4 regions of the Mesorhizobium sp. WSM3864 genome follow, and region 1 is predicted to be linked to each of the others. Evidence: riboswitches for the same ligand, from Rfam matches in the RefSeq annotation. Region 1 holds a riboswitch; each other region holds the start of a gene.

The links. Region 1 has a riboswitch for cobalamin ahead of bluB (5,6-dimethylbenzimidazole synthase). Riboswitches for the same ligand answer to the same signal wherever they lie in the genome.
Region 2: linked by a shared signal. The riboswitch ahead of CK215_RS25435 (HoxN/HupN/NixA family nickel/cobalt transporter) and the one ahead of bluB (5,6-dimethylbenzimidazole synthase) in region 1 are both predicted to bind cobalamin.
Region 3: linked by a shared signal. The riboswitch ahead of CK215_RS00175 (DUF1636 family protein) and the one ahead of bluB (5,6-dimethylbenzimidazole synthase) in region 1 are both predicted to bind cobalamin.
Region 4: linked by a shared signal. The riboswitch ahead of CK215_RS00380 (CbtB domain-containing protein) and the one ahead of bluB (5,6-dimethylbenzimidazole synthase) in region 1 are both predicted to bind cobalamin.

The regions. Positions count from the first base shown of each region.
Region 1 is NZ_NSGD01000002.1:468,247-475,942, reverse strand. It holds gene ribB (3,4-dihydroxy-2-butanone-4-phosphate synthase) at 1-1,074, shown strand, start outside; gene CK215_RS06500 (GNAT family N-acetyltransferase) at 1,107-1,643, shown strand; gene CK215_RS06495 (MFS transporter) at 1,669-2,892, opposite strand; gene CK215_RS06490 (TetR/AcrR family transcriptional regulator) at 3,014-3,604, shown strand; gene CK215_RS06485 (hypothetical protein) at 3,749-4,729, shown strand; gene bluB (5,6-dimethylbenzimidazole synthase) at 4,760-5,497, opposite strand; cobalamin riboswitch at 5,540-5,718, opposite strand; gene CK215_RS06475 (histone deacetylase family protein) at 5,833-6,759, shown strand; gene CK215_RS06470 (exodeoxyribonuclease VII small subunit) at 6,763-7,014, shown strand; gene CK215_RS06465 (DUF2277 domain-containing protein) at 7,206-7,472, shown strand; gene CK215_RS06460 (pirin family protein) at 7,481-7,696, shown strand, end outside.
Region 2 is NZ_NSGD01000018.1:30,101-37,796, reverse strand. It holds gene CK215_RS25445 (group 1 truncated hemoglobin) at 1-188, opposite strand, end outside; gene CK215_RS25440 (HWE histidine kinase domain-containing protein) at 598-1,974, shown strand; gene CK215_RS25435 (HoxN/HupN/NixA family nickel/cobalt transporter) at 2,512-3,579, opposite strand; cobalamin riboswitch at 3,669-3,860, opposite strand; gene CK215_RS25430 (DOPA 4,5-dioxygenase family protein) at 3,941-4,348, opposite strand; gene CK215_RS25425 (hypothetical protein) at 4,585-5,310, opposite strand; gene CK215_RS31430 (hypothetical protein) at 5,841-5,984, shown strand; gene CK215_RS25420 (nucleoside hydrolase) at 6,015-6,989, opposite strand; gene CK215_RS25415 (ABC transporter ATP-binding protein/permease) at 7,128-7,696, opposite strand, start outside.
Region 3 is NZ_NSGD01000001.1:28,766-36,461, forward strand. It holds gene cobN (cobaltochelatase subunit CobN) at 1-3,213, opposite strand, end outside; gene cobW (cobalamin biosynthesis protein CobW) at 3,231-4,268, opposite strand; gene CK215_RS00175 (DUF1636 family protein) at 4,270-4,698, opposite strand; cobalamin riboswitch at 4,737-4,936, opposite strand; gene CK215_RS00180 (winged helix-turn-helix domain-containing protein) at 4,966-6,165, opposite strand; gene CK215_RS00185 (NADH-quinone oxidoreductase subunit A) at 6,493-6,858, shown strand; gene CK215_RS00190 (NADH-quinone oxidoreductase subunit B) at 6,849-7,430, shown strand; gene CK215_RS00195 (NADH-quinone oxidoreductase subunit C) at 7,435-7,696, shown strand, end outside.
Region 4 is NZ_NSGD01000001.1:72,288-79,983, reverse strand. It holds gene cobO (cob(I)yrinic acid a,c-diamide adenosyltransferase) at 1-193, opposite strand, end outside; gene cobU (bifunctional adenosylcobinamide kinase/adenosylcobinamide-phosphate guanylyltransferase) at 195-716, opposite strand; gene CK215_RS00385 (CbtA family protein) at 709-1,506, opposite strand; gene CK215_RS00380 (CbtB domain-containing protein) at 1,522-1,701, opposite strand; cobalamin riboswitch at 1,738-1,937, opposite strand; gene CK215_RS00375 (gamma-glutamylcyclotransferase) at 2,008-2,694, opposite strand; gene CK215_RS00370 (aromatic ring-hydroxylating dioxygenase subunit alpha) at 2,971-4,035, shown strand; gene CK215_RS00365 (MFS transporter) at 4,004-5,203, opposite strand; gene CK215_RS00360 (DUF1624 domain-containing protein) at 5,430-6,431, shown strand; gene CK215_RS00355 (isoprenylcysteine carboxylmethyltransferase family protein) at 6,428-6,907, shown strand; gene CK215_RS00350 (MerR family DNA-binding transcriptional regulator) at 7,051-7,437, opposite strand; gene mgtE (magnesium transporter) at 7,582-7,696, opposite strand, start outside.

The DNA of each region.
Region 1 (7,696 bases):
GAAGCGATCCGCGCTTTCGAGCGCGGCGAGATCGTCGTCGTCATGGACGATGACGGGCGCGAGAACGAGGGCGACCTGATCGTTGCCGCCGTGCACTGCACGCCGGAAAAGATGGCCTTCATCGTCCGCAACACCTCCGGCATCGTCTGCACGCCGATGCTGCGCGAGGACGCAAGGCGGCTGAACCTTGCGCCCATGGTGGCCGACAATGATTCCGCCCACACCACGGCTTTTACCGTCAGCGTCGACTTCAAGCACGGCACCACGACGGGTATTTCGGCGGACGACCGCACGCTCACCGTGCGTAACCTCGCCAATGGCAATGTTGGTGCCTCCGACTTCGTGCGGCCCGGCCACATCTTCCCGCTGATCGCGCGCGAAGGCGGTGTCTTGATGCGCTCGGGCCATACGGAAGCCGCTGTCGACCTGTGCAAACTCGCCGGGCTGCCGCCGATCGGCGTCATCTCCGAACTGGTCAACGACGACGGCACCGTCAAGCGTGGACCTGAGGTGCAGGCTTTCGCCGCGCAGCACGGGCTGAAGCAGGTTTCGGTCGCCGATCTCATCGCCTATCGCCAGCGCAAAGAAACGCTGGTCGAGCGCGTCGCCTGCTCCGACATCGAGACGCCCGGCGGCAAGGCGCAGGTCTTCACCTACATGCTGCCCTGGGATTCCATGCACCATGTCGCGGTCGTCTTTGGCGACATCCGCGACGGCGAGGAGGTGCCGGTGCGGCTGCATTCGGAAGACGTCGTCACCGACGTCTTCGGCACCAGCCACCGCTTGGACCACATCATGGAGGCGATGGGCGAGCGCAAGCGTGGCGTCATCGTCTACCTGCGCGAAGGCTCGGTCGGCGTCGCCCATCAGGAGCGCAAGCGGCCCCAGAGCGGCGACCGCGAGGATCACGAAGAGGCGCGCCGGCGCGAGAACGAGTGGCGCGAGATCGGGCTCGGAGCGCAGATCCTCAAGGATCTCGGCATCTCCTCGATCAACCTGATCGCCTCGCGCGAGCGCCACTATGTCGGGCTCGAAGGATTCGGCATTCACATCGCCAAGACGGAAATTCTCTGACGTTTCGGCCGACAGGGCGACGGAGAAAAACGATGGCCGCGCCATTGCCTGTCAGCCAGCAGACCGAACGACTGCTGCTGCGCCGGCCCAAACAGGCGGATCTGGAGTTTCTGGCCGATCTTTTCTCGCGCCCCGAACTGGTGGCGCATCGCCCCGACCCGACGCCGGACACGCCGCAGCAGAGTGCCGCAAGGCTCGCTCGCGACATCGATCATTGGGAGAAGCACGGATTTGGTCGCTGGGCGGTCGAAGCCAATGAGAAACTGATCGGCTTCGGCGGCGTCACCTTATCGAGCGATTTCGATGGGCTGAACCTGTCCTATCATCTTCACCCCGAGACCTGGGGGCATGGCTACGCGACGGAACTGGTTCGGGGGAGCTTGCACGCGGCTTTCGGCCCCTTGCGCGCCGGTCGGGTGATCGCACTGGCGCGTCCCGCCAATCCGGCATCGCGGCGCGTGCTGGAGAAATGCGGCTTCGTCTTCGAGCGGGAGATCATGCTCCATGGCGCGCCGACGGGGCTTTACGCATTCCCGGCGGCGAAGTTCGTTCCAAAGCAGGACATATAGCCAGCCAGCACCGGATGCATCGGTATCATCCAGCCGGAACAATCGCCGCTTCGCATTCATCCGGGGCGCAGTCCGGCGTCGCCAGCCGACACTGGCCGGCGAGCACGGTGACCAAAGCGACCGAGCCTGCCGCCACCGACACCCAGAACCCGTTCTGCGGTCCAAAAGTGTCGACCATCCAGCCGGCGGCGAAGGAGCCAAGCGCCATGCCGATGCCGATCCCGGTGGTCACCCAGGTCACGCCTTCCGTGAGCATTGCCGCCGGCACGTGGCGTTCGATCAGTCCAAAGGCGGTGATGAAGGTCGGCGAGATGGCAACGCCGCTGACGAACACGGCAAGCGCCAGCGTCGGCACCGTGTCGGCAAGAAGCAGCGGCAGAGTGGTAAGCGCGATGACGGCGACCGCTATCGCGAGTTGGCGTTGCAGCGGCGTGCGCAGGCTGAGCGCGCCGACGATGATGCCGAGCACGAAGGATCCCAGTGCATAGACGCCGATGACGAGGCTGGCTGCTTCGGGCTGGCCGAGCTCTTCGGTAATGGCAACGGTGGTGACTTCCGTGGTTGCGAAGGTCGCGCCGACGAAGATCAGCGCGACGGTGATGATCTGCACCGGCCGCAGGCGGATCGCCGAACCGGCCGCGCCATCCTCGGCCGGGCGAATGGGCGGTTCCGTCGGACGCTGCAGCAGGAATGCCGCCGAGCCGAAGGCGAGCAGCAAGGTGCTCACCACCATCCCGGCTTCCGGGAACAGCGCGGCGCTCAAGCCCACCGACAGCGATGCCCCAGCGACATAGACCAGCTCGTCCGCGGCCGATTCGAAGGCGAAGGCCGTATTGAGCTCGGGGCGGTCGCGAAAAATCTCGGTCCAGCGCGCCCTGACCAGCGCCGGGATGCTCGGCATTAAGGCGGCAAGCAGCGACGATAGGAACAAGGTCCACACCGGCCAGTGCTGGTTGGCCGCGACGATCAAGGTCGCGAAGGCAAGCGCCGAGACAAGTGTCGTCGGCACTGCAATCCGGCTCTGGCCGAGGCGGTCGACCAGCCGCGAGACCTGCGGCGACAGGAAGGCGTTGACCAAAGCGTATGTGGCCGAGACGGCGCCGGCCAGCCAGTACTCGCCATGCGTTTGCGACAGCATCGCCACAATACCGATCGGCGCCATGGCGATCGGCAGCCGGGCGATGAAGGCTGCCGCGGCGAAGCTCTTCGTGCCAGGAGCCCGAAAGATTTCCGAATATGGGTTTCGCATGGTCCCGTTCCTCGACAAGGGAAGGCGCCGCAACTACATACGCAGCGTATGAATGTCAAATAGTTCATACGTCGCGTATGTCAATTAGCATACGACGCGTATGTGAATAAGGCCAGGAGCCATGCACAAACCCCGCAAGGAGATGATCGCCGAGACGCGCGCCAAGCTGATCGCGGCCGCGCGCCATGCCTTCGGCACGATCGGCTATGCCGAGGCCTCGATGGACGATTTCACCGCTTCGGCGGGTCTGACGCGCGGCGCGCTCTATCATCATTTCGGCGACAAGAAGGGGCTCCTGCAGGCGGTGATCGCCGAAATCGACGCCGAGATGGCGGCGCGGGTGAACGAGGTGGCCTCGCGGGCGCCTACTCGCTGGCAGCATTTCGTCGACGAATGCACCACCTATATCGAGATGGCGCTTGAGCCGGAAATCCAGCGCATCATGTTCAGGGACGGCCCGGCCGTGCTCGGCGATCCGGCTCAGTGGCCCAACGCCAGCGCCTGCACGGCTTCAATGACCGATCACCTGTCAAAGCTGCAGGAGGAGGGCGTCGTCGTTCCCGATCTCGATCCCGAGACCGCAGCGCGGCTCATCAACGGCGCCAGTAGCCAGGCCTCGCAGCGCATCGCCAATGCCAAGGATCCGGAAGCGACGTCGAAGAAGGTTGTGGCGGCGTTCAAGCAGCTGCTGGAAGGCCTGAAAACCAAATAGCATCCGGTCGCGGCGTTGCGGGCAATCACTCGGGTCCGCGCTGCCTCAGACAATTGTCCCCCGCTCAAAATCCCTCCGACATTGACTTTGGCAGGAGCGAGCGCATCCTCTCCCGCCAATTCTCTGAGGCGGAGGGTCGGGGCCATGTGGGACTTCAGCATCGGCCGGTCGGTGTCCATCATGATGCGGACGTGGCCGTTCATCGTCTTTCGCATCATCGTCTATTTCGGCATCACGGTGGCCTACATAACAGCGACCGGCACCGGCGCCAGCGTCGGTTACGGCGTCGGCCACATCTCGACCGATCCGGACGGGCCGATGTCCTTTGCCTTGTGGGGTGGGGTGGTCGGCTTCGGCGTGGTCTCGATCGCCGTCTACTGGATCCGCGAATACATTCTCTATGTGCTCAAGGCAGGCCATATCGCCGTCATGGTCCATCTGATCGACGGGCAGGACGTTCCCGACGGCCAGGGCCAGATCGCCTATGCGCGCGAAGTGGTGACGAAGCGCTTCGCCGAGGCCAACATCCTTTTCGTCGTCGACCAGCTGGTGAAAGGCGCCATCCGCGCCATCACAGGGCTGATCGGCGGCGTTGCTGCGTTCCTACCCATTCCAGGCTTAAGCGGTCTGGTGAGCTTCATCAATACCGTCATCCGCCTGTCGCTGACCTATGTCGACGAGATCATCCTCGGCTACAACATCCGCACCAATTCCAACTCGCCTTTCGAGACCGCCAGGCAAGGCGTCGTGCTCTACGCGCAGAACGGCAAGTTGATGGTCAAGAACGCCGTCTGGCTGGCGGTGATCATGTGGGGCGTTTCCTTCGTCATCTTCCTTTTGATGCTGGCGCCCGCCGCCGCGATCCTCTGGGCCATGCCGGGCCAGCTTGCCGGCTGGGCCTTCGTGTTGGCCATCGTCTTCGCCTGGGCCTTCAAGGCGGCTTTCATCGAGCCCTTCGCCATCGCTTCGCTGATGCAGGTCTACTTCGCCACCATCGAGGGCCAGGTCCCCAATCCGGAATGGGACCGGCGCCTGGCCGAAGCCTCGTCCAAGTTCAGGGAATTGCGCGACAAGGCGCTCAGCCCCTTCGGCGGCTCGCGCTGGGATTCGCCAAGGACCGCTTGAGCAGCAGCCCCGGCCACGAAGGCCGCCTGATCACGGCTTCGCCCCTTCACGGGAACCAAGGCGAGCGATCGCCGATTTGAGCGGCGCCTCGCCGGCGCCGCAAAAGGTCTCGCTCATCACCAACTCGGGCAGCGGCAGGCGCTTGCCCCAGCCATGCGCTTCGAGGTCGGGCCTCGGCGCGAATTCCGAGACGCGGCCGACGCAGAGATAGGCGATCGGCGTGACGTGCTCGGGGATCGACAGCAGTCGCTTCAGCGCTTCGGGCTCGATGATGCTCACCCAGCCGACCCCGACGCCTTCCGCCCGCGCCGCGAGCCAGAAATTCTGCACCGCGCAGACGGTGCTGTAGAGGTCCATCTCCGGATTGTGCCAGCGCCCGAGCGGCGAGTTCTTCGAGCGCTGGCGGTCGCAGGTGATGCAGAGGTTGAGCGCGCTTTCGCAGATGCCCTCGAGCTTCAGCTTGCGGTAGAGCGCCCGCCGCTCCACCTCGATCGCCGGCAGTTCCTGTTCGCGCGCGGCCAAAAACAGGTCGCGCACCTGCCGCCGCCTTGTGGCGTCCCGGATGACGATGAAGTTCCAGGGCTGCATGTAGCCGACCGACGGCGCGTGGTGTGCCGCGGTGAGCAGCCGCGCCAAAACGCTGTCGTCGAGATCGTCGGCAAGGAAATGGCTGCGCACGTCGCGCCGGGTGAACATGGCTCGGTAGACGGCGTCGCGCGCCAATTGGTCAAAGTCATCGCCGCCGGCGGCGGCTGTTCGTGCCTGCATCGCTTGTCCCCTTGCGATAAGCAGTCCTCCGCCTGACCATGCGGATGACCATGTCTGCCGGGCCGGTCTTCTGGCTCGGGATCGACCCGCATCCGGCGCCTTCCCGTCTGGGACAGTGGCGTTTGCCGGCGCGGTCCCCCTCACAGCGTTGGGCACGCCACGGATTTCAACCGTGTTCCCGATTCTCCCGCGTTGCGGGCACCAGGCAGCGACGCGACCTTATCGCGAAGCCGAAGCCGGGCCAATGCCGCCAGCGACACGATTGGGCGCGATTTCCCCAATCATTCGGCGCTGAAACATGGCTATCCGTGCGACAGGTGCCTAGATTAGGCGCCATGACCACTCGTCTCTACACTCATCCGGTATTCCTGGAACACCTCACGCCGCCCGGCCACCCCGAGCGGCCCGACCGTTTGCGCGCCATCGAGCGCGTGCTCGACGACGAGGCTTTTTCGGCCCTCGACCGCGTCGAGGCGCCGGAAGGCGACGAGGCGACTATCCTTTACGCGCATCCGGAGGATTTCGTCGGCCGTGTCCGCGCTGCGATTCCCGAGACGGGGATCGTCTCGATCGATGCCGACACCAGCGCCAGCCCGAAAAGCTGGCATGCGGCGGTGACGGCGATCGGCGCGGCGAACGCCGCCGTCGACGATGTGTTCGAGGGCCGTGCCGCCAATGTCTTCGTTGCCGCGCGTCCGCCCGGCCATCACGCCGAAAAAGCGACCGCGATGGGCTTTTGCCTGTTCAACACCGCGGCGATCGCCGCCCGTTATGCGCAGGAGAAGCATCTGGCCGAGCGCGTCGCCATCGTCGATTGGGATGTGCATCACGGCAACGGCACGCAGGACATTTTCTGGGACGATCCGTCGGTGCTCTATTGCTCGACCCACCAGATGCCGCTTTATCCGGGCACCGGTGCCAAGAGCGAGACCGGCGCCGGCAACATCGTCAACGCGCCGCTTGCGCCGAGCACCGGCAGCGACACGTTCCGCGACGCCTTCCTGTCGCGCGTGCTGCCGTCGATCGACGCCTTCCAGCCGGATCTGATCATCATTTCCGCCGGTTTCGATGCGCACCATCGCGATCCGCTGGCCGCGATCAACCTGACCGAGGATGATTTCGACTGGGCGACCGGCCAGCTGATGGAGCGCGCCGGGCGCCACAGCGGCAACCGGCTCGTCAGCCTGCTGGAGGGCGGTTACGATCTGCAAGGATTGGCATTTTCGGTCGCCGCCCATGTCGGGCGGCTGATGAAGGGATGAATGATGGCTGATGAAGCTAACCAAGACGTCAAGGCGATGAGCTTCGAACAGGCGCTCGACGCGCTGGAGAAGATCGTCGATGATCTGGAGCGCGGCGACGTTCCGCTCGACCAGTCGATCAAGATCTACGAGCGCGGCGAGGCGCTGAAGGCTCATTGCGACCGCTTGCTCAAGGCCGCCGAGGACAAGGTCGAGAAGATCAGGCTCTCGCGCGACGGCAAGCCGGTTGGAACGGAGCCGCTCGACGCCGAGTGAGGTGTATTGATATTCAGGTGAGGCCGCCTGCAAACGCGGCTTTCTGCGGTTCCGGTGCTCACGTCCTTCAAGTACGCTCCGGTCCGGTTCTCGGAACCCGCCATTTTCGGCTCGGTCTGACCTGAATCTCAACACACCTCGGTGCACAATGTCAGACCGGTTCGGGCAGAAAGCAGGTAAGGAGTTAAAGCATGTGCCGAAACATCAAGACCCTGTTCAACTTCGATCCGCCGGCGACCGACGACGAGGTCCATGACGCGGCGCTGCAGTTCGTGCGCAAGCTGAGCGGCGCGACCAAGCCGTCCAAGCGCAACGAGCATGCCTTCAACCACGCCGTCGAGGCGATCGCCGCCGCCGCGCGCGAGCTGCTTGACAGCCTCGAAACCACCCAGCATCCGCGCAACCGCGAGGAAGAGGCCGCCAAGGCGAAGGCCCGATCCGCGCTCCGCTTCGCCTGACGCCGGTCATGAGCTTCTTTCCGGGCAACGATCCCGAGGCCGGCGACGCCTTCGCCTGCGACCAGATCGAGTTGATGGTCATTCCCAACGCCAAGGACATTGGTGGCTTCGAGGTTCGCCGCGCCTTGCCGACGGCGAAACGCAGGCTGGTCGGTCCGTTCATCTTCTTCGACCGCATGGGCCCGGCCATCCTGCGTGCCGGCCACGCGATCGACGTGCGCCCG
Region 2 (7,696 bases), on a different contig from region 1:
TTCTTGGACTTCTTGCCGACGATGGGGTTTTTCACGACGGCGTCGCTGAAGTGATCGACCACGGCTGCGATGGCGAACACGCCTCCCAACCGATCGTATAGACTCTTGTCCGGCGCGGTCTGCTTGGTCTGCGCCAGCGCATCGCCGGCGGGCAATATGGCGGTCGACGCGGCCGCCGCCGCCAGCACGGCGACGACGCTTCGTCTCGAAAGAGAGGTCGAAACAGCCGTTTTCATCTCTGGTACCTCCGTTGGGCCAGAGCCGGCCGCTCTGGCGGCTTCAATGCGTGATTGCGGGACATATGCACTTTGCCTCAAACGGCATCGTATGAGGAACTAACGAAACTGCGCCCGAAATATTCCTCAGGCGGACCGGCAGCCAGGGGTCTATTCACGATGGCTAAAATTTTGCGTGACGGAGACGGATACATAAACGGCGTCGCGCGTTAATGCGCCTATGGCTGACGGGCTTTTCCGTGAATCGTGGCCTCGCGGAAACGGCGAGATGGCGCGATTCATTCGTGAATATCCCTGGTCGGAAAGCCCGCTCGGGCCGATCGAGACATGGACGCTCAGCCTGAGGACGACGGTCGACCTGATGCTCGCCGCCGAAGCCCAGATCGTGCTTTTCTGCGGGCCGGAGTTTGTCGCGCTCTACAATGACGCCTACGCGCCGACCATCGGCGACAAGCATCCGCGGGCGCTCGGCCGCCCCGCCGAGGAAAACTGGTCCGAGCTCTGGACCGACCTCGAGCCGCTGCTGCGCGGCGTTCTCGAAACCGGCGAAACGTTCTCGGCCAGGGACCGGCCTTTCTACATCGAACTGTCCGGCCTGGTCGGCGAGACGGTGTATTTCGACATCTCCTATTCCGCGGTGCGGGCGCAGGACGGCACGGTTGAAGCCGTGCTCTGCATCGTTTCGGAAACCACGGCCCGGGTGCTGGCGGCAGCAAAGGTGCGCGAAAGCGAGCAGCGGTTTCGCGCGCTGGTCAATGCCAGCTCCGACGTGGTTTATCGGATGAGCCCGGACTGGCAGGAAATGCATGAGCTGGACGGCCGCGGCTTCCTGTCGAGCGCTCAGGGGCCGGCGATCCGCTGGCGCGACGAATACCTGTTCCCGGAAGACCAGGCGAGCATCCAGGCGGCGATCGAGCGCGCCATCATGGAGCGCGGCGTGTTCGAGCTCGAGCACAGGGTGCGGCGCGCCGACGGGTCCGCCGGCTGGACCACCTCACGGGCAATCCCGATCATCGATGACACCGGCAGCATCCTGGAATGGTTCGGCATGGCCGCCGACATCACCGAAAAACGGGCGAGCGAACAGCAGATCCAACTCTTGATGCGCGAGGTGAACCACCGCGTCAAAAACCAGTACGCCGTGATCCTTTCCATGATCCGCGAGACGAGCAAACGCGCGACGGACCCGCGCGCGTTCGAACACCAGATCCGCGAACGCATCATGGCGCTGTCGCGCTCGCACGACCTCTTGGTGCTCAACGACTGGCGCGGCGCGGGCATGGCCGACCTTGTGCGCGAACATCTGCGGCCGTTCGGACACGAAGAGCGCATCTCGCCATCCGGACCGGACGTGACGCTGCGGCTGAACGCGGTGCAGAACATCGGCATGGCGCTGCATGAGCTGGGCACCAACGCGACGAAATACGGCGCCCTGGCCGGCGACGCCGGAACCGTGCGGATGGACTGGCGGGTAGCCCCGGCCCCCGAAGGCAGCGATTTCGAGCTGGTCTGGGAGGAACATTTTTCTGAACCTGCCGCGGCCGCCGATGCCAAGCCGCACAAAGGCTTCGGCAGCGTCGTTCTCCAGCGCGTCGTCCCCACCAGCCTCTCCGGCAGCGCCTCCATGGAACGGCTGCCCGGCCTCGTTCGCTGGACGCTCTCGGCGCCGCTCGCCAACGTGGTTGTCGCCCGTGGGGCGGAGCTGGACGGCGATGAGCAGATCGCCGGGCTGACGTGAGGGCGGCTGCATCCTGAGGAGACCGACCCGACGGCCGGCCACAACGCCTGGGGACCCGCTGCGCCGCCGAGCCTGCCGTATCGCCGCACGTCGCTGGCCTGCGCTGCTCCCTTTTTTTGCTTTCCCTTCCCGGCCTTTTTTCGAACAGAAAAGCGCCAGCTTTTCTGTTCTGGACTCTGGATATTTGGACTCTGGATTCTGGCTTATGGATTATGGGGCTTATCCCAGGCCTTAACCCCTGGCTTATCCAAGCGCAGAATTCCGTCACACTTCCAAAGGCTTGGGCTACGGGTCCTCAGCATGCCTTTGAAGCGCGTGCGCACGGGCCGGCGATCTCCTGTTGCTGTCTGGCCAACAGTGAACAAAATGGGAACAAAAATGTCAAGCCGGGCACCGCTGACGGGGCTGGCGATCGTCGCCTTTGCCGCCGTCGGCTTCCTGTTGCCGAGGCGCTTCAAGGAGGCAGGCTGGCAGCCCGCCGGGATCTGATGGCAGAGAGATGCGGCTGGCCTGCTGCAGCCAGCCGCCGCCGGCGGCTTATGAATTCTTTGCTGCGGATGCGCTCTCCACATCATCCAGCCCCTTGGCCTTATAGACGACGTAGGAGATCGCCCAGGCGGCGATGAAGATGCCGATAATGGCGAAGCCCAGATTGTTGAAATTGTCGTTGAGCGTGCCGACGCCGTTCCAGAAGCCGCCCGACAGACCAAACTTGTCACCGATGAGGCCGAGCGCCTCGATGCCGCCGATCAGTACTGCGACAAGGACCGACACCAGGGTGATCGTCATGTTGTAGTACAGTTTGCGGATCGGCTTGACGAAGGCCCACTCATAGGCGCCGAGCATCATCACACCATCGGTCGTGTCGACCAGTGACATACCGGCCGCGAAAAGCACCGGGAAGACCAGAATGGCTTCGAACGGCACGCCCTTGGCCGCTTGTGCCGCGGACACGCCGAACATGGCGACTTCGGTCGCGGTGTCGAAACCAAGGCCGAAGAGGAAACCAAGTGGGAACATGTGCCAGCTGCGCGACACCAGCCGGAACATCGGGCGGAAGACGCGCGCCAGGAAGCCGCGATTGTTGAGCAGCAGGTCCAGATCCTCCTCGACAAACGCCCCACCGGCCCGCACCCGCCGATAGCTTCTGTAGATCGAGAAGAAGATGACGATGTTCATCGCCGCGATGGCGAGCAGGAAGAGTGCGGAAACGCCGGTACTGATCGTGCCGCCAATCTCCTGAAGGCTCTGGAAACGGCCGAGCAGGGACGTTGCCGCCGCGATAGCCGCAGCGACGATGACGACGATCGTCGAATGGCCGAGTGCGAAAAAGAAGCCGACTGAGACCGGCCGTTTGCCGTTCTGCATCAGCTTGCGCGTGACATTGTCGATGGCCGCTATGTGGTCGGCGTCGACGGCATGGCGCAAGCCCAGGCCGTATATGACGAGAGCGACGCCAAGCAATGTCGGCTTGTCGTGGAAGGCGACGAAAGCCCACAGCCACGCCCCGACGTTGAGAATGGCGAGTGCGCTGTAGATTGTAATCAGCTTGGCTTTCAGGTCCGGCGAGCTTTTGTTCAGCATTTTCGATAGTTGGATCAGCATGGTTCTGCCTTTGACGTTGCCTGTCATCGCAGGGAACTCGCCCCGCCCTCCGGCCAGGCGCGCACACCGGATCACCCCGTCCGATGTTCTGCTTTGACGTCCATGATGGCAGGTCTCCTGGCTCGCGGATTCCCGCCGCTTTCGCCTTCCCGGCCCATGCAGCCAGTGGCATCGTGAAAACGGCACGCCGCTTACAGTTGCGGGGGCAGCCACGGCTTTGGATTTCTCCGCACCGCGTTCCCTTTTGATCCCCGAAGGGAACCATCGGCGCGAATTCGCCACACCGCGGTTGGCCAGTCAATCAACAACTCCGACGGCCAGAGGCCCCTCACGCCATCGTGACGAGATCGCCGCGCCCCCCTCACACCCCCAGCGTCGGCTCGGTATTCACCTCCAGCGCATCCTCCGCCTCGTCCTCCTCGCCAAGCACCTCGCCCTTCGCCGGCAGTGCGCGTCCGATCCACATCGGGTCGATAAGGTGGTCGCGCTTGGGGTTGGTGGTGTTGGGATGGATGAGGATGCTTAGGCCGCCATGGTTCAGCATCAGCCAGGGAACCAGCGTCGCAAAAATCTCGGTCGCGAAGGAGACCTGGTACATGGCTTGCTGGTGCGGGCCGACCGGCTCGTCGCGCCAGTTGCCGAGGCGCACGCGAAAGCGCTCTGCGATGCGCTGGCGCAGCCATTCGGCATGCCGCCGCTCGGCCTCTCCGCCGTAGTAGATATGGGCGTGATAGCTGGCGATCTCGGCGATCGGCCTGACTTCGTTCATCGCGATGCTTCCCTTCGATGATTTTTTTGCGCCCGGCGGAACTCTAGCCGAAGCGCGGGCGCCTTGTCTGCAGCCGGCCGCGGTCTGCGCCTGCGGTCGGCAGGGTTGTCGGATATGGCGCTCCCTTGCTCGGCTTTGCCGGGCCATCTCTTCGCCACCTTGTGGGGGCGAGGAATTGCCAAACCGCCGAGGTTGCAACCGGCAGGAAGGATGGCAACGGCCGTTCTGCCTTTGCCCTAAATCACCGCGGTGACCGTGCCCTTCGCATTTAGGCGACAGCCGACTTTCGCCTGCCTCACTTCGATGCCGCCTCGCCTGTCATAGTCTATGCGCACCTCGATCGGCGCGTTGAGCCCGCTTCGGCGTTGACGCAAGGGGCCGGCGCTGACCGTGTAAACACGCACGGCGCCGAGGGGCTTGGCGGCCGCCGTGATCGCGGCGCGACAGGCGCGCACCACGGCGGCCGGCGTGCCCCGTATCGCCTTCGGAGGTGACAGCGGCGCGATGCGATAGCCTTTGGTGCCCCGCCGGAGGTCGCCGCCGGCGGATCTGGAGGGCCTCAGCACTGGAGGCAGCACAATGGTCTGCGTCGCGCTCTTGGCCAAAGCAGGGGCTGTCGGCACCGCGGCCGGGTTCTGCGCAGAGGCAGCCGATCCGCTGACGGCGGAAGGATCGTCGCCCGCGGCGGCGGCGCCCACGCTTGTCGACACGCCTGTGCTGGTGCTGCCCAGATTGCCGCCGGCATTGACGCCGAGCGATCCGCCGCCGGTCGATGCGCCGACGTTTGCGCCGCCGACACCGTCGGCACTGGCGCCCACGCCCGCCGACACGCCTTGCGAACCGGCGCCCAACCCGGCGCCCACGCCGATGCCGCCGACCTTGCCGCCCACGCCGACGTCAAGCGCCGAGGCAGGCCCGATCGGGATGGCGATCGCCAGTGCGGCTGCTAGGTATTTTTTCATGGCCAGACCTTTGTTCCAAGGCCAACCTTGTGTGGCTCCTCATCGAGCGTCCGCTCGACAGCGGTCTGCGAAGCCTTCGTCGCGCGAATGCGTGCCGAGCGATGGCGACTTCTCGCCCTGCCAGGCATCGGCCTCGGCGGTGACCGGCGCGGCTGGAGGCCGCTCGAAAGACGGATGATAGAAAAGCGGTCTCGGCAACGCCAAGCACTGAAAAAGGCTTAGGACTTCTCCTTTCAACTTAGCTGTCGACAGCAGGGCAAGTTTGAGCTCGCCTACGCGCTGCTAACGGGTAACTTTCAAATTAGTTTCAACTAAAATGCAACAGAACAAGGACACCACCGTGCCAGCGCCGGTTGCTGATGCCGACGCCGGGCTCTCGTCGAAATGGCCGTCTCGGCTTCGCCGGGCCAATTCTCCCCCACTTCCTGGCCGGCGCCGGCCTGGAGGCTTGAGAGTCGCCCAGGGCGGCAAGGCGCCCGCGCTACCGGCTCGAAGCCGCAACGCTCATCGCGCTGGCCGACAAGGACGCGGTGCTGGTCGGCCAGGCCGACCTGTTGCGATCGATGGTCGAGGGTGCGGCCGGCGATGCGATCCTGGCCAACAAGCGCGAGATCGAGACCGGCATCGCCGCCATCAGCGCCACATTGCGCGACAGGCAATCGTTCCTGCTGTGAGGGCCGGCTAGGCCTTGCCCCTGGAGCGCCTCACGCCTTTTGACTGGTGAGGCGCTCGAGCGCATCGACGATCAGGTCGCAGAATTTCGCATGGTCGAGCTTCATCGCCACGGTGTGGCGGAAATCGACCTGCTCGCTCGCCGTGCCGCCGAAATGGCGCATGCCGCCCAGCTTCTCGAAATTGCAGACCGTCATGCCCTTGGTCCAGCGTCCGGCAAGCTCGACGCGGATATCGGCCTTCTCGGTGGTGAAGACGCCTGCATCGATCATCGCCGCCACGCAGCAGGCGTCATGGACGGCGGGATAGGCTATCTGCAGCAGGCCGCCATGCGTGGTCGCGATGAATTCCCAGATGTCGAGGATGAATTTGGCGATCGGCCCGCCGACGGCGCGCACCCTGTCCTGCAGGTCGGGGGTGGCCAAGGCCTGGTGCGTGAGGTCGAGCCCCACCATGGTGACGTCCCAAGCGGCGCGGAACACCACGTCGGCGGCCTCGGGGTCGGCATAGACGTTGAACTCGGCCGCCGGCGTGATGTTGCCGCGCGTGAAACTTCCGCCCATCGCGACGACCCGCTTCACCCGCTCGACGATGCGCGGCTCCTTGCGCACGGCTAGAGCGATGTTGGTGTAGGGCCCGACCGGCACCAGCGTGACGGTTTTCGGCTCATGCGCCATGACCGTCTCGATGATGAAGTCGACGGCATGGCGCTGGTCGAGCTCGAACGAGGCGGGCGGCAGCTCCGGGCCGTCCAGCCCGGTCTCGCCGTGGATCTCGACGGCCAGCACCTGGTCGATGATCAGCGGTCCGGGAGAGCCTTTCGCCACCGGCACCTTTATGCCGTAGGCCGTGCAGACGGAGAGCGCGTTGCGCGTGGTGTTCTCGACATTGTGGTTGCCCGAAACCGTGGTGATGCCGAGAAGGTCGATATTCGGGTTGCCGGCCGCAAGCAGGATGGCGATGGCATCGTCGTGCCCCGGATCGCAGTCGAGGATGATCTTTTCCATGGGGTCGCCTCTCCCTGGCCTGCGGCGATTACAGACCGGGCCTCTGGTGACGTCAAGGTTGCCGCCTGGCGGAAGTGCGACCCCTGCGGTCCGATCACCATCTCGGGACGCTCTTGCCGCCCTTGCCTTAATGCCGCCTCAGCGGGCCTGGCCTCCTCTCGCTCCGCTCCCCCACAGCGCCCGCGCGAACACGTTGCGCTTGCCCTTGCGCGGCGCCAGCTCCACATCGCTGACCAGTTTCGCGCCGCCCTCGCGGCGCTCCAGCGTGATCTTGCGGCTGTGGAAGGCTTCCAGCTCGGCGCGGTGGGCGACGCTGATGACGGTGACCTTGGGCAATGCCTGGATCACCGTCTGCATCATCTTGTCCTGGCTCTTCTCGTCCAGCGCCGAGGTCGCCTCGTCCAGCACGACGATGTCTGGCTCGTGCAGCAGCAGGCGCGCGAAGGCGAGGCGCTGCTTTTCGCCGCCGGAGAGTGTCTGGTCCCACGGCGCCTCTTCCTCGATCCTGTCCCGCAGGTAGCCGAGGCCGACCTTGTCGAGGGCGGCGTCGATCTCCTCCACCGTCCAGTTGTCGGCGGCGGCCGGATAGGCGACCGCGCGCCGCAGCGTGCCGGTCGGGATGTAGGGGCGTTGCGGCAACATGAACAGCCGCTTGCCGGCATGGAAATTGACGCTGCCGCCGCCCCAGGGCCACAGGCCCGCGACGG
Region 3 (7,696 bases), on a different contig from region 1:
CTTAGGGTCAGTCGTGTCGAGCACGATGACATCGGCATTCCTGCCAAGCGCGGCCAGTGCGGCCGAAAACCCGCCGATGAAGGCGACATCGGCCGAACCTTCGAGGATGTCGCGGCCCGGGTCGTCGCCGGTGTGGACAAGCAGGTCCGCCTCGGCGATGCGGCCCTCGAACACGCCGGGCGCGGAGATGGCCTCACCGTCGGCGCCGCCATAGGCATGCGAGGTTGCTTCGAGATAGGCGCGGCCGATCTCTTCGCGCGCGCTCCATTCGCCGCGCGACAGCAATTCCTCGATCCCGGCGCCGTAAGTGCCGGGCGAGGTACCGAAAATGCGCGGACCGATCTTGCCTTGGGCACGGGCCGCGGCGGCAAGCGGATTTTCCGAATCGTCCTCGTCGCGGCCGGCGACGGCGCTGGCGGCGGCGTCGATCAGCGCGATCTGGATCGGGAACATATCGCGAAACAGGCCGGAGATGCGCCAGGTGACGTCGACGCGCGGGCGGCCGAGCGAAGCCGGCGGCAGCACCTCGATGCCGGTGACGCGACCCGTTGCGGCATCCCATTGCGGCCGGCAGCCCATCAGCGCCAGGCCTTGCGCGATCTCCTCGCCGCCGGTGCGCAACGAGGCGGAGCCCCAGAGGTCGATGACCAACGAGCGCGGCCAGTCGCCATGGCTCTGCATGTAGCTGCGCACGACTTCTTCCGCCGCCGCCTGCCCGAGATCATAGGCCGTCGACGTCGGCATGGTGCGCGGATCGGAGGTGAAAAGGTTGCGGCCGGTGGGCAGGACATCGGAACGACCGCGCGCCGGCGCGCCTGCCGGTCCGGCCTTGATGTGACGGCCGTCGAGCGCAGCGAGCAGGGCGTTTTTTTCGGTCTCGACGCTTTGGCGGCGCAGCGGATCGGCTTCGTCATCGGGCGCGCGGCCATAGACATGCAGCCCGTCCTTGACGGCAAAATCCTTGAGGTCGCACAGCCACGCGTCGATGCGGCGCAGCGCCTCGTCCGGCGCATCGGTTCCGGCAACTCCGGCTTCAGAAGCAAGGCCTGTCTTCTGCGCCGTTTCGACGATCAGCCTTGCAAGTCGGTCACGGCGGCGGCGGTCGAGCCCGTCGGCTTGTGCGTATTCGTCGACCAGCCGCTCAAGCCTCTGTTGCGCCTCGTCGAGCCCGGCGCCGGTCAGCGGCGGCGGCAGGTGACCGAGCGTGACGGCCGAGATGCGGCGCTTGGCCTGCGCCGCCTCGCCGGGATTGGAGACGATGAAAGGATAGATGACGGGCAGAGAGCCGGTGACGATCTCAGGGAAGCAGTTGTCGGAGAGCGCGACCGTCTTGCCCGGCAGCCATTCCAGCGTGCCATGCGCGCCGACATGGACGATGGCGTGGATGCCGAGCGACTTTTGCAGCCACAGGCCGAAGGCGATCAGTTCGTGGCGCGGGGGAAGGGTCGGGTCGTGGTAGTCGGCGCGGCGGTCTGCGGAGCGACCACGGTCGGGGGCCAGCGCCACGGTAACGTTGCCGAAGGTGGCGGCGCGGAAGGGGAAGCTTGCGGAAGGAGGCGCTTGAACACCCCCCTCTGTCCTGCCGGACATCTCCCCCTCAAGGGGGGAGATTGGCAGTTTCGCTGACGGCGCTTCTCCTCCAGCGTTGATGATTGGCGAAAGCATCGATGCAGGCGCAATCTCCCCCCTAGAGGGGGAGATGTCCGGCAGGACAGAGGGGGGCGCATTGACGTGAGCTTTGCCGTTGGCTCTTCCCCATGCTGCCTCAACCGTGTCGCGTGCACCTTCGGGAAGCGCTGCCGAAAAGGCGAGATATTCCTGTAAGGTGAGACCAAGTCCACCCACCTCCAACACATCCAGCAATCCGCGCGGCGATTGCGGAATCCCATCAACCGCATAGCCCTGTTCCTTGAGGTCGTGCAGCATGGCGAGCACACTCGACGGCACATCCAGGCCGACAGCATAGCCCGTGCGTCCGGGCGCGCTTGGATAATCCGGAATCAGGATCGCCAGCTTGCGTTCCGCCCGCTGCGTCCGTTGAAGGCGGAGGAAGGCGGCGATGCGGGCGGCGACCTGCGCGACGCGATCCGCCTCGGGACGGTTGGCGAAGGCGCGGAAGGCCAGCGCCGGATCGGCGTCAATCTCGCCCTTGAAGGAGATCGCGCCGGCGAGGATACGGCCATCGAGCTCGGGCAGCACGACATGCATGGCAAGGTCGGCGGGCGCCAGGCCGCGCTGGTTTTTCTCCCAGACTTCGCGCCGCGTCGTGGCGACGATGACCTGGAACACCGGCACGCCGGCACGGTCGAAGAGCGTTTCGGCACCAGGCTCGGCACCGGAAGCGAAGGCGGTTGCAGTGACGATGGCGGACGGGTTCAACGAGGCGATGGCGGTTTCGACGAAAGCCAGCGATACCGGGTCCTTGAGGCTCGAAACGAAGATCGGCATTGGCGTCATGCCCTGCGAGCGAAAGGCATCTGCGAGTGCATCGATTGGCGCGACGTCCGCGGCGAGCAGCATCGAACGGTAGAAGAGGATGGGGATGACGGGGGCACCGACGCTGTCGATGTTGAGCTCTGTCACACCCCCCTCTGTCCGGCAGGACAGAGGGGGGTGTGAAGGACCGCCGACATCGATGATCTCAGGCTCCTCTACAACCCCCAATCCAGCCTGGTAATACCCCGCCTTCGGCACGCTCACCGGCTCGGCCACGGCCGTATCCGACCCGGCGAGTCTTGCCAGTCTTTGCACCAGCGCGCTCATGTTCGCTGGGCCGCCTTCGCGGAAATAGCCGAGCAGGGCGTCGAGTTCGGCGCGCGGCAGGGTCGAGCCTTCGATCAGCCGCAGATCCTCGTCGTGGCTTTCGCCCGGCAGCAGCGCCAGTTTGATATTTCGCTCGCGCGCAACCGCTGCGAGCTGGTCGCAGCCGTAGCGCCACCAGTCGTAGCCGCCGAGAATGCGGACCAGGACGACCCTGGCATGGCGCGCGACGCTGTCGATCCAGAGATCGACCGACATCGGATGGCGGAGATCGCGAAGTGCTGCCAGCCGCATCGACGGCAGCCGCGCGGCGTCGGCCTTCCACGCAGCGGCGAGGCCGGCGAGATCGCTGTCGGTGAAGGACAGGGCCACGACATCCGCAGGCGTCTGCCTGAGGTCGATCGGCTCGGCGAGATCGTCGAGCGAGGCGGATGTCGTGGTGAGGATGTGCATCGCGGTTCGGTCTTGCCTCAGCCGGCGAGGATACGCTCGATCGCCGGGCGGTTCAGCCCTTTGAGGCCGATGACGACGAGCCGCGATCGGCGGTCGTCGTTCGACGTCCAGGCGCGGTCGTAATAGTGGTTGACGCGCGGGCCGACGGCCTGGAGCAGCAGCCGCATCGGCTTGCCACCCACCTCGACAAAGCCTTTGACGCGCAGAACGTTTTCCTGCTCGGCGGCGAGAGCGACGCGCTTTGCCAGCTCATCCGGACTGGCGATGGACGGGATATCGAGGACGAAGGAGTCGAAATCGTCATGCTCATGGTCGAGCTCGTCATCGTGATGGGTCTTGCGGTTCTCGATGTCGTCTTCGACGGCGAGGCCAAGACCGAGCAGCACCGACGGGTCGACCTTGCCCTGTGCGGTCGGTACGACCTTGACCGCGCGCGCCACGTGCTCGCCGATGACGGCGTTGGCGCGCTCCGAGCCGGCCGCGTCCATCAGATCGCTCTTCGACAGGATGATCAGGTCGGCGCAAGCGATCTGGTCCTCGAACACCTCTTCGACCGGATCATCGTGGTCGAGGGAATCGTCGGCGGCGCGCTGCGCCTGCAGGGCGTCCATATCGGCGGCGACGCGGCCGTCGGCCAGCGCCGGACCGTCGACCACGGCGATGACGCCATCGACCGTCACGCGGCTCTTCACCGTCGGCCACTGGAAGGCCTGGACGAGCGGCTTCGGCAAAGCGAGGCCGGAGGTTTCGATCAGGATGTGGTCGACTTTCGGCGTGCGCGACAGGATCTGGTCGAGCGCCGGCACGAAGTCGTCGGCGACGGTGCAGCAGATGCAGCCATTGGCCAGTTCGACGATGTTTTCCTCCGGACAGGTGTCGACGCCGCAGCCTTTCAGGATCTCGCCGTCGATGCCGACATCGCCGAATTCGTTGACGATGATCGCCAGCCGCTTGCCCTTGGCGTTTTCGAGCAGGTTGCGGATCAGCGTGGTCTTGCCGGCGCCGAGAAAGCCGGTGACGACAGTGCAGGGAACACGGGAGAGGGATGCGGTCATGTCAGTCCTTCAGCAGGTCGAGGGGAGGGATGCGGGCAACCAGGCCGCGCTTGAGGGAATCGGGCCGGCCTCGCCAGGGGATGAGGCCGTCGGTCGAGGTGGCAAAGAGCTTTGCGCCGGTGACGAGGTCGGCGCCGCTGGTCGTTTCCAGGTCACCGAAGACATAGCTCCAGCAGCCGTCGCGCAGCAGCGCCGCGCTCAGGCGGCGTTTGCAATTGCCGAGACACTCGACGGTGCGGATGCGGATTTTCTCGTCCGGCGCGGCGCGGCGCGCGTCTTTGGCAAGGAGGGCGCCGGCACGCGGATGCGCGTCCGAACCGGTCTCATCTCGGCAGGAGGAGCAGACGATGACGGTCACTTCCGATAGCGCGTCGCGGGGTTCGGACGAAATGTCCGCGGTATTAGCCGGAAAACTGACGTTGCGATCCAAAACCAGGCTCCTTGCCCGGAAAACCCGCCGAGCGATCGGATTCTCATGTCTCAGACGGCAGGTCTCCTGGCTCGCGGGTCGTCGCCTTGCGCCGCCTTCCCGGGAACATCCCAGTGGTTTTCGGCTGAGGCTCGTCGCTCACAGTTGCGGGGACAGCCGCGGATTTGGGTTTTCCCGCACCGCATTCCCTCTTGGCTCCTCCCCTTGCCGGGAGGAGACCGTCTGCGGCGGATTTAGGCTTAGAGGTGCTGGCATGTCAACGCGCGGCTACGACACCGAAATGTCGGTCAACGCCGGCCCAAGGTCGCCGCCCGGCGTCACCTCGATGGTTTCCAAGCCGAGCCATGCCTGCACCTGTTTCAACTCATCGAAGAGCTGTGCGGCCGTTTCGGCGGGAGCGCCGGCTTCGGCAAAAGCCGCATGAACGCGCAGCACGCCGGCCGGGCGGTCGGCTCTCAGATCGACCCGGGCAACGATCCGGTCGCCGAGCAGGAAAGGCAGCACGTAGTAGCCGTACTGGCGCTTCTCGGCCGGCGTGTAGATCTCGATGCGGTAGCGGAAGCCGAAGAGTTTTTCCGTCCGAGTGCGTTCGAAAACCACCGGATCGAACGGCGCGAGCAGGGCGCGCGCGTCGATGCGGCGCGGAAAACGGGCGTCCTTGTGGAGATAGGCGGGCTTGTCCCAGCCTTCGACCTTCACCGGCAGCAGTTCGCCCACCTCGACCAGTTCCTCGATCCTGGCCTTCGTATCGCCAGGCGCCAGGCGGAAATAGTCGCGCAGATCGCCATAGGTGGCGATGCCATGGGCGCGGGCGGAAATGCGCAGCAATTCGCGATGCGCGTCCTCGACCGAGGGCACCGGCAGGTCGAGCACGGCCTGCGGCAGAACCCGCTCGGGCAGGTCGTAATAGCGCTCGAATCCGCGCCGGTAGGCGGTGGTGATGCGCCCGGCCCAGAACAGCCATTCGAAAGCGTGCTTGGCCTCGCTCCAGCCCCACCAGCCGCCATTGCCCTTGTGGCCTTCGATGTCGGAGGCGGCGATCGGCCCGCGTTGCGCGACTTGCCCGTAGATCTCCTCGATCATCGCCTTGCGCTCGCGGCCCCATTTGGCGAGGCCGAGATACATTTCCTCGCCTTGCTCGGCGCGCTGCATGCGCCAGCGCATCAACGGATAGGTCTCGACGGGCAGGAAGGAAGCCTCATGGGCCCAGTATTCGAAGACGGTTCGCTTGCGGGTGACGGCCGCGTTGTCGAGCAGCGCAAGCGGGTAGGGCCCGAGGCGCGAATAGAGCGGCATATAGTGGGCGCGCACCACGGCGCTGACGGAATCGATCTGCAGCAGGCCAGTTCGGGAAAGCACGCGGGCGAGATGGCGACGATCGGGCGTGCCGGCAGGCCGCGCATCGGTAAAACCCTGCGCACCGAGCGCAATGCGCCTTGCTGCGGCGAGCGAGATCTTTTCCTTCATCCAGCTACCGATCCTTTGCCGGGGTTTCCAGTCGGTGATTCCGGCCATGCTAGCAGGCAAATGGCGGGAGATATGTCAGGATAGAAAAGTGGAGTAAAACATGAAGGAAATCAAACAGGAGCGGATCGGACCAGTTTCTTCCGATATGGCGTCCAGCGCCGGATTTTGAACAAGGTTTGACTTGCGTCGCCGAAACCGCTGCGCTAACCCTCGCCGCGTCGCAGCATAGGCCACCTAAAACGGTTCAGCGGGTTAAACTGTCACGCTTCCGCCTTAGAGTCCGTTGCTGTAATCAAAGTGAACTGGCCGCCGAAGGAAAGTCGCCGCATGAGCGCACTCCTAAGTTCGTATCTGCCTATCGTGCTCTTCATCGCAGTGGCGATGGTCGTCGGCCTGGCGCTGATCGTTGCGCCGTTCCTGGTTGCCTACCGCAATCCCGATCCGGAAAAGCTTTCCGCCTATGAATGCGGGTTCAACTCATTCGACGACGCCCGCATGAAGTTCGACATCCGCTTCTACCTGGTGTCGATCCTGTTCATCATCTTCGATCTCGAGGTCGCCTTCCTGTTCCCGTGGGCGGTGTCCTTCTCCAAGCTCGGCATGCTCGGCTTCTGGTCGATGATGGTGTTCCTGGCGGTGCTGACCATCGGCTTTGCCTATGAATGGAAAAAAGGAGCGCTGGAATGGGATTGAACGACAGTTCAGGCACCCTCGTCGCGCCGAAGCCCAAGGGCATCATCGATCCCAACACCGGCAGGCCGGTGGGGGAGGACGATCCCTTCTTCCTCGAGATCAATAATGAGCTGGCCGACAAGGGCTTCCTTGTCACCTCGACCGAGGCGCTGATCACTTGGGCGCGCAGCGGCTCGCTGATGTTCATGACCTTCGGTCTCGCCTGCTGCGCGGTCGAGATGATCCACACCTCGATGCCGCGCTATGACTCAGAGAGGTTCGGCGTCGCGCCGCGCGCGTCTCCGCGCCAGTCCGATATCATGATCGTCGCGGGCACACTGACCAACAAGATGGCGCCGGCGCTGCGCAAGGTCTACGACCAGATGCCGGAGCCGCGCTACGTCATCTCGATGGGTTCGTGCGCCAATGGCGGCGGCTATTATCACTATTCCTATTCGGTGGTGCGCGGCTGCGACCGCATCGTGCCGGTCGACATCTATGTCCCCGGCTGCCCGCCGAGCGCCGAAGCGCTGCTCTACGGCATTCTCCTGTTGCAGAAGAAGATCCGCCGCACCGGCACGATCGAACGGTGAACCAATGGCCTTGGCGTTGCACGAACTCTCCACCTATCTCGGCGAGAAGCTCTCCGGCCGCATCGGCGAAACGGTGCTTGCTTATGGCGAACTGACGGTTTGCGTCGAGCCGGGCAACTTGACCGAGGTCGCGACCTTCCTGCGCGACGACCCGCGCTGCCAGTTCGTCTCGATCATCGACATTTGCGGCGCCGACTATCCGTCGCGTGCCAAGCGCTTCGACGTCGTCTACCACCTGTTGTCGCCGAAGCAGAACGTCCGCATCC
Region 4 (7,696 bases), on a different contig from region 1:
CGAGCATCCTCAGCGCCAGGCCGAACGCAGCCGTGGTCTTGCCCTTGCCCGGCCCCGTATTGACGATCAGCAGTCCCTTCTCGATCGTCTTGCCGGCCACCTCGGCATCCTGCACCGCCTTGCGCTTGGCCATCTTGGCTCGATGGCGTTCGGCATCCTTGTCGTCGATGATCGTGTCTTTGATCTCGCCCATGTCACTTCACCTTGAGCGGCAGCCCCGCCACCATCATCAGCACGCTGTCGGCGACAGCCGCGACCTGCTGGTTGAGCCGCCCGGCGGCGTCGCGGAACCGGCGCGCCAGCGCATTGTCCGGCACGATGCCGAGCCCGACTTCGTTGGACACCACAAACCACGGTCCGCGCGGCTGCGAAAGCACATCCGAGAGCCGCCGGCACTCGGCCTCGATATCGTGGTCCGCCAGCATATGATTGCTCAGCCACAATGTCAGGCAATCGATAAGCACCGGCTGGTGATCGGGCAAGGCGTCGAGCGCGCCGACCAGGTCGAGCGGCGCATCGACGGTGACCCAGCCTTTGCCGCGGCGCGAGCGATGCAGCGCGATGCGCTCGCGCATCTCCTCGTCATAGGCCTGCGCGGTGGCGATATAGGCCCAAGGCGACGGGCTTGCCGCCACCAGGCACTCGGCATGCGCGCTCTTGCCGGAGCGCGCACCGCCGATGATGAAGGTCAGATGGCCGTCCGCACGATCAGGCAAAGCTGTCGCGCAGGCTGGTCGATGTACCGGTGAAGCGCCCGCGCACCACACCGACGGCCGCACCGAGCACCAGCCAGAAGACCAGATCGGTGAGGGTCACCGCCACCACGAACTGATGGTGCAGCCCCTCGGGAATCGCCGTCTCGAAGCTGACGGGCTGCGGCGCGCCGACTACGTGCGGAGCGACGATCAGCACGACCGCCAGAATTGCCAAGGGCAGCGACTTGCGAAAGGCGATCAATCCAAGGCCGACCGCGGTTGCGGCCACCGTCGAAATCCACCAGATCTGGCGCGGCAGAAGTTCCGCCGCCGGCATGGCCGGCAGTTCCGGCGGCAGGCCGAGGCCGGGCGCGAGCGTGAAAACCGCAAAACCGGCAAGGCCCCAGAACACGCCCTGGCGCCAGCTGCCGATGCCACCGGCGAATTCCGACACCGCGACCAGGATCAGTGCGAAGCCGATGCCGGTGACGATGTTGGCGACAACGTTGAAGGCGAAGCGCTCGAAGCCGTCGGCCGGAGCCCAGCCCTCGTCCTCGGTCGGAGCCGCCGCTTCCGTCGACGCAGGAACGGCGCTGCTCATCGCATTGCCCGCCGGTTCGGCCGAGCTCATGGCAGTGCTAGTTCCAGTGTTGGCGGCATGGTCGTGGTGATGACCGCCGCCCGCCTTTTCATAGACTTCCGCTTTGAGGATCAGCGGCACGGTCGCATAGGCCTGCATGCAGGCAAGCGCGATGCCCGCCACGAGCCCTGCGATCGCCGCGACGAACACGACGTTGCGAAACAGATTCATGATATGGGGCCTTAGTCAGTGGCAGGGAAAAGCCATCGAGTGACGATAGTCGTGGGCAGCGTTGTGGACCGCATCGATGTGCGAGAAGCCGACAAAACCGACGACGAAAATGCCGAGCAGCGCGGCGAGAGCCAGCTGCATGATGCGCGACTGCGAGGAGACGGAGGCGCCGAGGGCGACGGAAGCGGTATTCATGTCTTGTCCTTTCGCCCTCCACCCGAGGGCATCGAAGTCAACTTTCCTGTCGCCGGCAGGTCTCCTGGCTCGCGGATTCGCACCCTTCCCCACCTTCCCGAGGACAAACCTCAGTGGTTCTATGGAGAGGACTACCGCACACAGTTGCGGGGGCAGCCACGGCTTAGGGCAAAGACTCCACCCTCACCGCATTCCCTCTTGGCTCCAAAAACGGAACCGACGACGCCATCGACTATAGGCAGAATCGTCGCGACCGGCAAACCAAATTCCGTCACGCCGCAGCGTGATTGCGGCACCGGTTTCGGACTAAGATCCGGCGATCCGCTCGGCAACGAGCTGCTGCAATCGCCACAAATGGCGGTCGTGAATACCGCGCTGTTCGAGGTTCTTCACGGTGTTGTAGAGATAGTCGGTGCCTGAACCCCAGTGGCCGCACGAGGTCGCCAGCCTTTCGACCACCTCGTCTTCGTTGAGTGGGCCGGCATAGGTCGTGCCTTTGCGATTGATAACGAAGGCAAGCGCTCTCAACGGTCCCTTGTCGGTTGCGAGTTGCAGCAGGCGAGGTCGGTAGCTGGTCGGCTTCAGCGTCATCTCGCGGCGAAAAAGCCTGTCCAACGCCTGCCGGCGGTCACCACCGTTCAGGCGGAAAGCAACACCCTTGCATTGGCCGCCACGATCCAGCGCCATCATCAGGCCGGGGCTTTGCTTGGTGCCGCGCCAGCGCGTCATCTTCATGCAGAAGGAGCGATGCCAGCCGCGTGCCACGGCGACGCGCTCCTCGACATGCTCAATCTCGGGCTTCCAGATCAGCGAGCCGTAGCCGAACAGCCAGAGAGGCTCGGTTGCAGGTAGCTCGGCCTCGAATGCATCCAGCATGGCTTCATAGTCGCTGTCCACGAGATGCTCGGCATCCGGGTCGGGCCCCGGGTCATCGACCGCGCGAAAACAGCGGGCGACCAGTTCCACGGTCAGCGACATCGTTCTTGCAGGCATACTTTGCAATCCTGGGCAGCCGGCGAAACCGCAGGCGATTACGAAGTGACCTTAAGGGCAGCACCCGGAAGCGACAATGGCCGCGCAATTGACAACGGTCCTGCCCGGGTGTCGGCTGTCATCAGCCAAGGGGAGCCGCTCATGCAGCCAAATCCTAGCGAACACAGCCGCTACAATGGCCTCACCAGCCTCGAGCCGACGTTGCCTGCAAGCGCCTATCGGGAAGCCGACGCTTACCGGCTCGATCTCGAAGCGATCTAGTATCGGAGCTGGCTCATGGTTTGCCGCGAAGCCGATCTCGCGGGACCTCTTGCCTTTCGAACCGCGCGTATCGGCTCGCAGGAGGTCGTCGTGCTGCGCGACGAGACCGGGAGCTTGCGCGCCTTCCACAACACCTGCCGGCATCGCGGCTCGCAGCTCTGCCAGGAAAGCGAAGGGCGGCTGAAGGCAAGGCTGCTCACCTGCCCCTACCACGCCTGGACCTATTCGCTGCGCGGCGATCTCGTCCGTATCCCATCGAAATCGCTGCCCGAAGGCTTCGACAAGGACAATTATCCGCTCTACCGGGTGGCGCTGTCAGTGTGGCGCGGCTTCGTCTTCATCAATCTCGCAGTGGAGCCCGATGGCTCGGCGGAAGCCTCCTTCGACTCCGCCTCCCGCGATCTTTCGAACTGGCCGCTGGAGACGCTCGTCCCCGGGCACCGGCTCACCAAGGTGATGAACTGCAACTGGAAAATCTTCTGGGAGAACTTCAACGAATGCCTGCATTGCCCTGGCGTGCACAAGGACCTGTCGCGGCTGGTGCCGATCTATGGGCGCGGCCTGATCGCGAGGCATGACGATCCGGAATGGGCGCGCTATGCGGATAATGATGCGCCGGAGTTTTCCGGCGGCCTGCGCGCGGGCGCCGAGACCTGGTCGCGCGACGGACGCGTCCATGGACCGGTCTTTGCCGACCTGACGCCGGCCGAGCGAGCCGCCGGCCAGACCTACGCAACCTCGCTGCCCTCGATGTTCATCGTCGGCCATGTCGACTATGTCCGCACGGTGCGGTTGACCCCGCTCGGGCCCGAGCAAACGGAGCTCACCGCCGAATGGCTGTTCGCGCCCGATGCCCTGGCACAAACCGATATCGACAACATCGTCGCCTTCGGCACCCAGGTGCTGGAGGAGGACGCCGCGATCTGCGAGGTCAACCAGAAGGGCCTGCACTCGATCCGCCACCAGGCCGGCGTGCTGATGCCCGAGGAGTACGATTTGCGCCGCTTCCACGAGTGGGTGCGTGGGCGCCATGCGGCGTTGCAGCCGGTCAAAACGACTTCGGCAGATAGCGCCAAGTGAAGAAGCCGCAGAAGGCGGCCAACAGGCCGAGCGTGGCGAACACCGAGCCGAGACCGAAGAAGGTCAGCACCACCGAATAGACCAGCGGCGGCGTCAGCTCGGAAAAATCGAGATAGGTTCGATAGACAGCTGCCATCTGCGCCCTTTCATAGGAACGCACCGACCGCATGAAGGCGGTCGAGCCCAGCGCGTCGAGCGCGATGGTGAACAAGGCGCCGCCGAGCAGGAAGGCGGCGGTGAGCAGCGGCGCGGCGGCGCCGACGCCGCCGGCCGCGAAAAGCATCGCCGCCATGGCGAAATAGGCGAAAGCCATGGTCCGACGGCCGCCGAAGCGCTTTCCCGCCCTGCCCCAGAAGATCGCCATGAACAGAAGCGCATTGCCTGCCGAAACCAGCAGCCCGCCGGCAAGCTTGCCCTCGCCCGTGATCACCATGAACAGCGGGCCATAGACGAAGAAGGTCGTCCAGAAACACGAGCGGCCGAAGGCGATCAGCCACGCGAGGCGCAACCGCGGCTGCGCGACGAAGCGGCCGATATTGGCGAGCGGGTTGATCGGACGGCTCTTGCCGGGACGGATCGAAGGGTTGTCGCCCAGCCGATAGGTCCAGAACAACGCCAGCAGCGCCAGCGCGAAGGCCACGACCGCGCCGTGCGCGGCATAAATCCCGAAGCGCGTATAGAGGAAAATGCCGAGCGTCGGCCCGCCGGTCCAGGCGAACATCGACCAAGCCATGCGCAGCGATTCCGCCTGCATGAAGTCGGTCTTGCGGATGTGGTCCATGATGTAGAGGTTAAGTGTGATGGACAGCGCGCTCGCCCCCATGACACGGCACAGCATCCCGGCGAGTTGTCCCGGCAGCGTGTGGGTAACGAAGAACACCGAGCCGATCGCCAGCATCAGGCAGCCGCCCGTGTAGATCCAGCGCCGCGCGAAGCGGCGGATCAGCATCGGCATGAACAGCGTCACCGACAGCCCGAGCAGCGACACGATGGTGTAGAGGATCGAGACGATCTGCTCATTGTGCAGGATCTCGTAGGCTTGGATCGGGATGACGCTGGAGATGGTGGCGCGAGCAAAGGATTCGACCGCATAGAGCGAAGCGAAGGTGCGCGCATCCGCGGGCCTGAGAGCCGGAAGCCAGATCGGATGGCGCACATGGGTGGACATCGGCCCTCCGAAAAGTGAATCGCTCGCCAAATCTGGCCGGACCAGTAGCGGACCGGTAGCAGGAAACCGACTCCGAGAGGCCGAAAAGCGAAGCCGGCCAAAGGCTTTCCGCCGCTGGCCTAAAGCGGCTTGCCATGCCGCCGGAATGGCAGCAGCCGATCCACCCTCTGTTGTACGCCCGAACCGTGATAGTCGTTTGGCACGACTGAATCGGATTGCGAGATCAATGAGCCTTCAGACGACCGGCGACGCTGTTCAGGATGCGCCGAAACACGGCCGCATCGTCGCCATCGACGTCCTGCGCGGCATCGCGCTGATCGCGATGGCGAGCTATCATTTCACCTGGGATCTCGAAAACTTCGGCTACACCTCGCCGGGCCTCACCGCCTTTGGTTGGTGGAAGCTCTACGCCCGCTGCATCGCCTCGACTTTTCTGTTCCTGGTCGGTGTCAGCCTGTTCCTCGCACATGGCCGCCATATCCGTTGGCCTGGCTTCTGGAAGCGCTTTGCGATGGTTGCGATTGCGGCGATCGCCATCTCGGTCGTCACCTATATCGCCACGCCGGACGGCTTCATCTTCTTCGGCATCCTGCACGAGATCGCGCTGGCAAGCCTGCTCGGCCTGGCTTTTCTCAGGCTGCCGACATTGCTGACGGCGATCGTCGCCGTGGCCGTGATTGCGGCGCCCTATTATCTGCGGTCGGAAGTCTTCGACCATCCGGCGCTGTGGTGGGTCGGGCTGTCGCCGACCAACCCGCGCTCGAACGACTATGTGCCGCTGTTTCCATGGTTCGGCGCAGTGCTTGCCGGCATTGCGGTCGTCAAGCTCGCTTCGGCATCCGGGCTTCTCGCCCGGCTGGCGACCTGGATGCCCGGCCGCTGGTCGAACCCGCTGACTTTCATCGGCCGGCACAGCCTCGCCTTCTATCTCATCCACCAGCCGCTTCTGTTCGGCTCGGTGTGGCTGTTCTCGCAGGTCATGCCGGCGGCGCCACAAGACAAGGACGCTGGTTTCCTGTCGGCTTGCCAGGCGCAGTGCGAACAGCAGCGGGACAGCAAGTTCTGTTCCAGCTATTGTGGCTGCATGCTGGACACGCTGAAGGGCGAAGGGTCTCTCGACAAGCTCTACAGCAACGACCAGTCCAGCGCCTGGAAAGCGCATCTGGCCGATCTGGCGAGCACTTGCACCGCCGCGACCGAGGACGAAATGGAGGGAGGCCAGCAATGACCGGCATCGCAAAGCCCGGACACGGGATCATCCCCTGGCCGCCTGTGATCTATGTCGTCGCGATCGCACTGAGCGTCGTGCTCGGCATGCTCTACCCGCTGCCCTGGATCGGGGACATATTCGGCGCTATCCTCGTCGGCGCCGGCTGGGTAGCGCTCTTTGGCGTGGCGGCGCTCTGGGTTACCGCGATCCGCGCCATGGTGCGCGCCAGGACAACGCTCAATCCCAATGCCGAGCCCGACCATCTGGTGACATCGGGGCCCTTCGGCATCACCCGCAACCCAATGTATCTCGCCAACACGCTGCTGTTGATCGGCGTCTCCTTCATCACCGGCATCGTCTGGTTCCTGCTGTTCGCCTTCCTCGCCGCCTTCGCCACGCAGAAAATGGCGATCGAGAAGGAGGAAAAGATACTGGCGGCAAAGTTCGGCAAGAAATACCGCGATTACGCCAAGCGGGTCCGGCGCTGGATCTGAGGCTGTATCGACAATGAAGGTTGCTGGGTGCGAGCAGGCCCCGCACCTCTTTAGCAGAAGCATCCGCGACGAAGTTCGAAAGCTCCGGCCACCTCGAACGTCTGCGACAGTTAGCCTAGCTGAATTCTTTGGCTGTCCGCGGGCTACGTGTTGACACCCAGCTCCGCCAACCGCTCCACGCAGGACTCCTCGGCCTGGTCGAGCTCGGCAAGCGTCTCCTCGAGGTCGCGCCGTTTCTGGCGCAGGTCCTCGCGCTTTTCCTCGATGCGCTTGATCATCAGCTTGAGCTGGCCGACCTCGCCGGGCGGTTCCTTGTACATCTGGATGATTTCGCGGATTTCGGCGATCGAGAAGCCGAGCCGCTTGCCGCGCATGATCTGGCGGATCAGATGCCGGTCGGACGGGCGAAACAGCCGCGTGCGCCCGCGCCGGATCGGCTGCACCAGCCCCTCGTCCTCATAGAACCGCAACGTCCGGGTCGACACGTCGAATTCGCGCGTCAGCTCGGTGATCGTGTAATATTCCCGCATTCTCGCTCCCACGCCCAAACGTCCAAGCGTCGCCACGCAGAAGCGTCGCCCTTTCTCCAATCAACCCCGTCTGTGCCGGAATCGGCATCTGACCCTAGGGCAACGTCGCACGGCATTTACGTAAAAGTCAATTATAGCACTGTCTTAAGGAACGCCAAACCACCAAGTGGCCAATCCGAGGAAGGCAAAGAAGCCGACGCAGTCGGTGACCGTCGTGACGAAGACGGCGGAGGCTACCGCCGGGTCGATCTTGAAGCGG